2 regions of the Mesorhizobium sp. M0633 genome follow, and region 2 is predicted to be linked to the other one. Evidence: riboswitches for the same ligand, from Rfam matches in the RefSeq annotation. Region 2 holds a riboswitch; the other holds the start of a gene.
What was found. A riboswitch is a leader RNA that binds a small molecule or an ion and turns the genes downstream of it on or off. The one in region 2 is predicted to bind S-adenosylmethionine.

Region 1: it holds a riboswitch for S-adenosylmethionine, as region 2 does, so the genes downstream of both, metX (homoserine O-acetyltransferase MetX) here and NKI47_RS08420 (O-succinylhomoserine sulfhydrylase) in region 2, are expected to answer to the same signal.

What each region holds. Positions count from the first base shown of each region.
Region 1 is NZ_JAMYQC010000027.1:25,984-29,389, reverse strand. Features, by position in the region: gene hisC (histidinol-phosphate transaminase) at 1-1,030, opposite strand, end outside; SAM riboswitch at 1,169-1,246, shown strand; gene metX (homoserine O-acetyltransferase MetX) at 1,338-2,507, shown strand; gene metW (methionine biosynthesis protein MetW) at 2,623-3,237, shown strand; gene NKI47_RS24685 (DUF1330 domain-containing protein) at 3,263-3,406, opposite strand, start outside.
Region 2 is NZ_JAMYQC010000006.1:133,262-136,667, reverse strand. Features, by position in the region: gene NKI47_RS08430 (hypothetical protein) at 1-160, shown strand, start outside; gene NKI47_RS08425 (2'-deoxycytidine 5'-triphosphate deaminase) at 178-1,272, opposite strand; SAM riboswitch at 1,397-1,474, shown strand; gene NKI47_RS08420 (O-succinylhomoserine sulfhydrylase) at 1,545-2,735, shown strand; gene NKI47_RS08415 (glycosyltransferase) at 2,772-3,406, opposite strand, start outside.

The DNA of each region.
Region 1 (3,406 bases), on a different contig from region 2:
TCGAAAAGCCGTAGCCGGAAACGCGCCGCAATATGTAGCCGCGCGCACTGAGGTAGTCGTCGGCGGCCGCCGCCGAATGCTTTTTGTCCTCGGGAAAGTGGATGAGGATGAAATTGCCGACGCTCGGTGTCACCCGCAGCCCGAGCCAGCTTAGTTGCTCGCTCAGCCATGCCAGCCAGGTCTCGTTGTGCGCCACGCTGCGTTCGATATGGGCGCGGTCGTGGATCGCCGCGATGCCGGCCTCGATTGCCGTCGCATTGACGTTGAAAGGCCCGCGCACGCGGTTGATCGCGTCGATGACGTGCATTGGCGCATACATCCAGCCGATCCGCGCCCCGCCCAGGCCCAATTTGGAAAAAGTGCGGGTCATGACCACGTTTTCCGCGCTGCCCACCAACTCGACGCCGGCTTCATAATCGTTTCGCCGGACATATTCGGCGTAAGCTGCATCCAGCACCAGAAGCACGTTTCGCGGCAGGCCGGCATGCAGGCGGCGCACCTCCTGGAACGGCACGTAGGTGCCGGTTGGATTGTTTGGATTGGCAAGGAAGATGATCCTGGTGCGCGGCGTCACCGCGGCGAGGATCGCATCGATGTCGGCGCGTTCATCGGTCTCCTTGACCGTTACCGGGACGGCACCGGCCGACTGTATGTAGATCTTGTAGACCATGAAGCCGTGTTCGGTGATGATGGCTTCGTCGCCGGGTGCGAGATAGGTCTGCGCCAGCAGGCCCAGAATCTCGTCGGAGCCGTTGGAGCAGACGATGTTCGCCGGGTTGAGCCCGTGCACCTCGGCGATCGCTTCCCTCAGGCGCCTGGCGCTGCCGTCGGGATAGACCGCGAGCTTGTCGGCGACCGCGCGCGCGGCCTCTATCGCCTTTGGCGAAGGACCGAGCGGGTTCTCGTTCGCCGACAATTTATGGACCTTGGCGACACCTTCAGGCGCCGCGCTCTTGCCGGGCACATAGGCTTCGATGTCCATGATGCCGGCGCGGGGCCTTGGACGTGTCTGATCCGGTGTCTGGCTCATTTCATGAAATCCGTCGAGAGTGCCTCCATCGGGAGGCCGCAGCGGAAATACAAGCCGTGGCCCGGAATGTCGAGGGGCGGCAATTCGGGATCAAGAACTTGCCGTTGACGAACCCACGCGCGAGTCATAGAAGAGCATCGACAGTTCCGTGGTGATTTGGCCGGTCGGCTTGCAGCCACGTTAAACAACTTGCTAAAGGGCCGTTTGCATCTTGTAACCGGCTTTGCGAAGGCATGGCCGGTTTTTGTTGCCCTGACTGGCTGTTGCCCGGACCGGCGGACAACGGAAGGCCGGGCAAGGAGATGTAATGGTCGCTTTGCGCGCTCGAAAAACCAACAACGAGGCCGACCAGCCGTCGAGCCCGGTGTTGCGTTTCGGCGCCGACAAGCCGCTCAAGCTCGACGCCGGCACGCTGCTGTCGCCGTTCCAGATCGCCTACCAGACCTATGGCACGCTCAACGACGCGCGTTCCAACGCCATCCTCGTCTGCCATGCGCTGACCGGCGACCAGCATGTCGCCAACACCAATCCGGTGACCGGCAAGCCGGGCTGGTGGGAGGTGCTGATCGGCCCCGGCAAGATCATCGACACCGACCGTTTCTTCGTCATCTCGTCAAACGTCATCGGCGGCTGCCTCGGATCCACCGGCCCCGCCTCGACAAGTCCCGCCACAGCCAAGCCTTACGGGCTCGACCTGCCGATCATCACCATCCGCGACATGGTGCGGGCGCAGCTGATGCTGGTCGAGCATTTCGGCATCGAACAGCTGTTCAGCGTGCTTGGCGGCTCGATGGGCGGCATGCAGGTGCTGCAATGGGCCTCCAGCTATCCCGAGCGCGTCTTCTCGGCGCTGCCGATCGCCACCGGCGCCCGCCATTCCTCGCAGAACATCGCTTTCCACGAGGTCGGCAGGCAGGCGGTGATGGCCGACCCGGACTGGCACGGCGGCAAATATTTCGAGCATGGCAAGCGGCCGGAAAAGGGGCTGGCGGTGGCGCGCATGGCCGCCCACATCACCTATCTGTCGGAAGCAGCGCTGCACCGCAAGTTCGGCCGCAACCTGCAGGACCGAGAAGCGCTGACCTTCGGTTTCGATGCCGACTTCCAGATCGAGAGCTATCTGCGCCATCAGGGCATGACCTTCGTCGATCGCTTCGATGCCAACTCCTATCTCTACATGACCCGGGCGATGGACTATTTCGATCTCGCCGCCGACCATGGCGGCCGGCTGGCCGATGCCTTCGCCAGCACCAAGACGCGCTTCTGCCTGGTTTCGTTCACCAGCGACTGGCTGTTCCCGACCGAAGAGAGCCGCTCGGTCGTGCACGCGCTGAACGCGGCCGGCGCCTCGGTATCGTTCGTCGAAATCGAGACCGACCGCGGCCACGACGCCTTTCTGCTCGACGAGCCCGAACTGTTCGCCGCCATCAAAGGCTTCATCGCCTCGGCCGCTCGGGCGAGAGGGCTCGGCGCATGACCCCGAAAAGTTGCCGGCTTTTCGGATCAGGACCATGCGCCAGGCATCAGCGCATGACCCCGAAAAGTTGCAGACTTTTCGGATCAGGATCATGCGCCAGGCAAGAGGCGAACGCATGAGCGTCAACCGCGCCCAGCGCGTCGACCTCGAAGTCGTCGCCGATCTCATCCCGCCGCAGTCGCGGGTGCTGGATGTCGGTTCCGGCGACGGCCTGCTGCTCGAATTGCTGCAGGCGACCAAGAAGGTCGATGGCCGCGGCCTGGAGCTGTCGCAGCGCGGCGTCAACGAATGCGTGGCGCGTGGCCTGTCGGTCATCCAGGGCGATGCCGACAAGGATCTCCAATTCTATCCCGACAAGGGCTTCGACTTCGTCGTCTTGTCGCAGACCTTGCAGGCGACACGCAATCCGAAGCTGGTGCTCGACGAACTGCTCCGGATCGGCAACCGCGCCATCGTCTCATTCCCGAATTTCGGCCACTGGCGGGTGCGCTTTTCGTTGCTCTTCAACGGCCGCATGCCGGTGACCAGGGACCTGCCCTATTCCTGGTATGACACCCCCAACATCCATTTCTGCACCATTCGCGATTTCGTCAATCTGTGCGACGAGCTTGGCGCGACGGTGGAAAAGGCGACCGCGCTCGACGCCAATGGCCAGCGGATCGGCTTCTCGATGCCGTGGTGGTTCTGGAATTTTTTCGGCCAGCAGGCGGTGTTTCTGCTGAAACGATAAGAGCCAATCGTCGCAGATCGTCCCCTTATTCGAGAACGTCGGTGGCCTTGTGCGGATGCGCAACGCCATCGACCAGGACCACGTCGGACTGAGAATTCTCGGTGCGCAGCGGCAAGATCTCCTGATAGGCGCGCGAGCGGTACCATGCGCGCGCCTGCTGCATGTCTGG
Region 2 (3,406 bases):
GTTGTTCCCCTTGCAGTCCAGCTCAAGCGCCTCACTTGACGACGAGAAGCAAACCAGAGGATTTTGGGGGAAGAAGCGATTGGCAGCGCGAGAACTGCTCTTTATCGGTCAGTTTCATGGCTGCCTTGGCGCCGCGAAAGAATATCTGTTTCGCGGCTGACGGAATTGCGAACAAGCTCAGCGCGCGGCGCGGAAATGCTTGGACAATTTCAGACCCTGCGCCTGATAGTTCGAGCCTAGATCTGTGCCGTAGAGCGCCCGCGGCCGTTTCAGCATGTGCTCGTAGACCAACCGTCCAACGATCTGGCCGTGATCGAGGATGAACGGCACTTCGTGGCTACGCACCTCGAGCACCGCCCGGCTGCCGGTGCCGCCCGACGCCGAATGGCCGAAACCCGGATCGAAGAAGCCGGCATAGTGGACGCGGAATTCGCCGACCAGCGGGTCGAAAGGCGTCATTTCGGCGGCGTAGAGTGGCGGCACATGCACCGCCTCGCGCGACACCAGAATATAGAATTCGTCCGGATCGAGCACCAGCTCGCCGGCACCGCTCTTGTAGAGCGGCTCCCAGAAATCGACCACATCCTGCGCGGCGCGCTTGTCGACGTCGACCAGGCCGGTGTGGTGCTTGCCGCGATAGCCGACCAGCCCGTCCTTGTCGCCGTCGAGATCGATCGACAGCGCGATGCCGCCGCCTGAGATGTTGGGCGGTTCGGTGGCGACCAGCATCTCGGCGCGGTGCAACTCGTGCAGCTCGCTTTCCGACAAGAGCGCATTGCCGGTGCGGAACCTGATCTGCGACAGCCGCGAGCCGGTCCGCACGACGATCGGGAAAGTGCGCGGGCTGACCTCCAGATAGAGCGGGCCTTCATAGCCGGCGGCGATCTTGTCGAACTCGTGGCCACGGTCGGTCATTACCCGGGTGAAGATATCGAGCCGTCCGGTCGAGCTTTTCGGGTTGGCGGAGGCGGAAATATGGGCGGGCAGCGCCAGGTTTTCGAGCAGCGGCACGATGTAGACGCAGCCGGTTTCCAGCACGGCACCTTCGGCGAGGTTGATCTCGTGCAGCTTCAGCCGGTCGAGCTTGTCGACAACCCTGTGGTCCGGGCCGGGCAAGAAGGAAGCGCGCACCCGCCAGGCCTTGTCGCCGAGCCTGAGGTCAAGGCTGGCCGGCTGGATCTGATCGGCATCGAGCGTGCGCGGCGATTTCAGCGCGCCCGTCTGGAACAGCGCGGAAATATCCTGATCGGGAAGAATGCCTGTCTGCCGCAAGGGTCTGGCTCCGTTCGAACGCCGGGCGAGGTCTTGTTCTGTCGCAGGACGCCTTTGGCACCTGCTTGGTACAACCCTCTTAATCATGCCGGCAATTGACGCAAGCGTGGCGCGGGTCTAAAGCTCGTTATCCCGTGGTGATTTGGCCGGTCGGCTTGCAGCCACGTTAAACAAGTCGCTAAAGGACCGTCGGGCCGCAAGGCCATATGGACCGGTTGCGACTTTCGCGACCGGTTTTTTGTTGTTTGGACCAATTTTGGTGTTTGGATGGAATGATGACCAAGAAGCGCGACTGGAAGCCTCAGACCGCACTCGTGCATGCCGGGACGCTGCGTTCCGGCTTCGGCGAGACCTCCGAGGCGATGTATCTCACCCAAGGCTATGTCTACGAGACGGCGCAAGCGGCGGAGGCCCGCTTCAAGGGCGAGGAGCCGGGCTTCATCTATTCGCGCTATGCCAATCCGACGGTCGACATGTTTGAGAAACGCATGTGCGCGCTGGAAGGAGCCGAGGACGCGCGCGCCACGGCATCCGGCATGGCGGCGGTGACGGCAGCACTGCTGTGCAGCGCCAAGGCGGGCGACCATATCGTGGCGGCGCGCGCGCTGTTCGGCTCCTGCCGCTGGGTGGTCGAGACGCTGGCGCCGAAATACGGCATTGAGGCAACGCTGGTCGACGGCACCGACATCGCCAATTGGGAAAAGGCGGTCAAGCCCAACACCAAACTGTTTTTCCTGGAAAGCCCTACCAATCCAACGCTGGAGGTAGTCGACATTGCCGCCGTCGCGGCACTTGCCAATTCGATCGGCGCCAGGCTGATCGTCGACAATGTCTTCGCTACGCCCTTGCAGCAGAAACCCCTGCAGCTTGGCGCCCACATCGTCGTCTATTCGGCCACGAAGCATATTGACGGCCAGGGGCGCTGTCTTGGCGGCATCGTTCTGTCGGACAAGAAATGGATCGACGAGAACCTGCATGACTATTTCCGCCACACCGGCCCAAGCCTCTCGCCCTTCAATGCCTGGACGCTGCTGAAAGGCCTGGAGACGCTGCCGCTACGCGTACGCCAGCAGACGGAAAGTGCCGGCCGCATCGCGGATTTCCTGGCCGAGCGCCCGCAAATCGCCCGCGTCATCTATCCCGGCCGCGCCGACCACCCGCAAGCGGCCGTGGTCCAGAAGCAGATGTCGGGCGGCTCGACGCTGATTTGCCTCGATGTGAAGGGCGGCAAGCAGGCGGCCTTTGCCTTCCAGAACGCACTCGAGGTCGTGCTGATTTCCAACAATCTCGGCGACGCCAAGAGCCTGATCACCCATCCGGCGACGACGACGCACAAGAACTTGACCGATGAGGCCCGCGCCGAGCTCGGCATCGGACCGGGAACGCTCAGGCTGTCAGTTGGCCTTGAGGACGCCGACGACCTGCTCGAAGACATCGAGCAGGCACTGAGAGTTGCCGGATAAGGGCTGGCCGAATAGAGGCGAGCGGGGACGCGCCGATCAGGCGCCGGACGGGGTCTCTTCCAGCTCTGCGACGGCCTTGGTCTGGATAGTCATCACATTGCCGCGCCAGTCGACGGCGCCGCTCAGCCATCCGCGCGCCCAAATGGCGGGAAGCATCAGGTCTCGCGCCATCATCGCCAGGATGGTGCGCAGCGACAGGTGCCATCCCTTGGCCGAGGCCAAGGCGCATTCCGGCAGGTAGGCCGCGACCAGCACGGCGATGGCGGTTGCCGGCAGGCTGACGCCGGCGTCAGCCGCCGCGATCAGCGCAAGCACCAGCGGCGGCGCTGCGCCGATCAGGATCTCGGGGGCGAAGAACAGCGCGAAGGTGACGCGGCGCAGCCGCGCCCAGCGCGCCTGCCGCGACCAGATCTCGCCAAACGTGCGCCGGCCGAGCGGCTGTTCGAAGGGCGAGGCGACAAGATTGACCCGCAGTCCGAACCCGTTGACCAGCTTGGTCGCGGCGGCGTCTTCGGCGATCTCGGCAGCAAGCGCGCAGATGCCGCCATTGGCGTCGAGCATCGGCTTATTCCACAACATGCTCTTGCCCTGCGCGAAGCCGAGGCCGAGCGCCTCTCCGGCGTACTGCCAGCGTGCCTGCAGCGTGTTGAGAAAGGCGCATTCGACCTCCC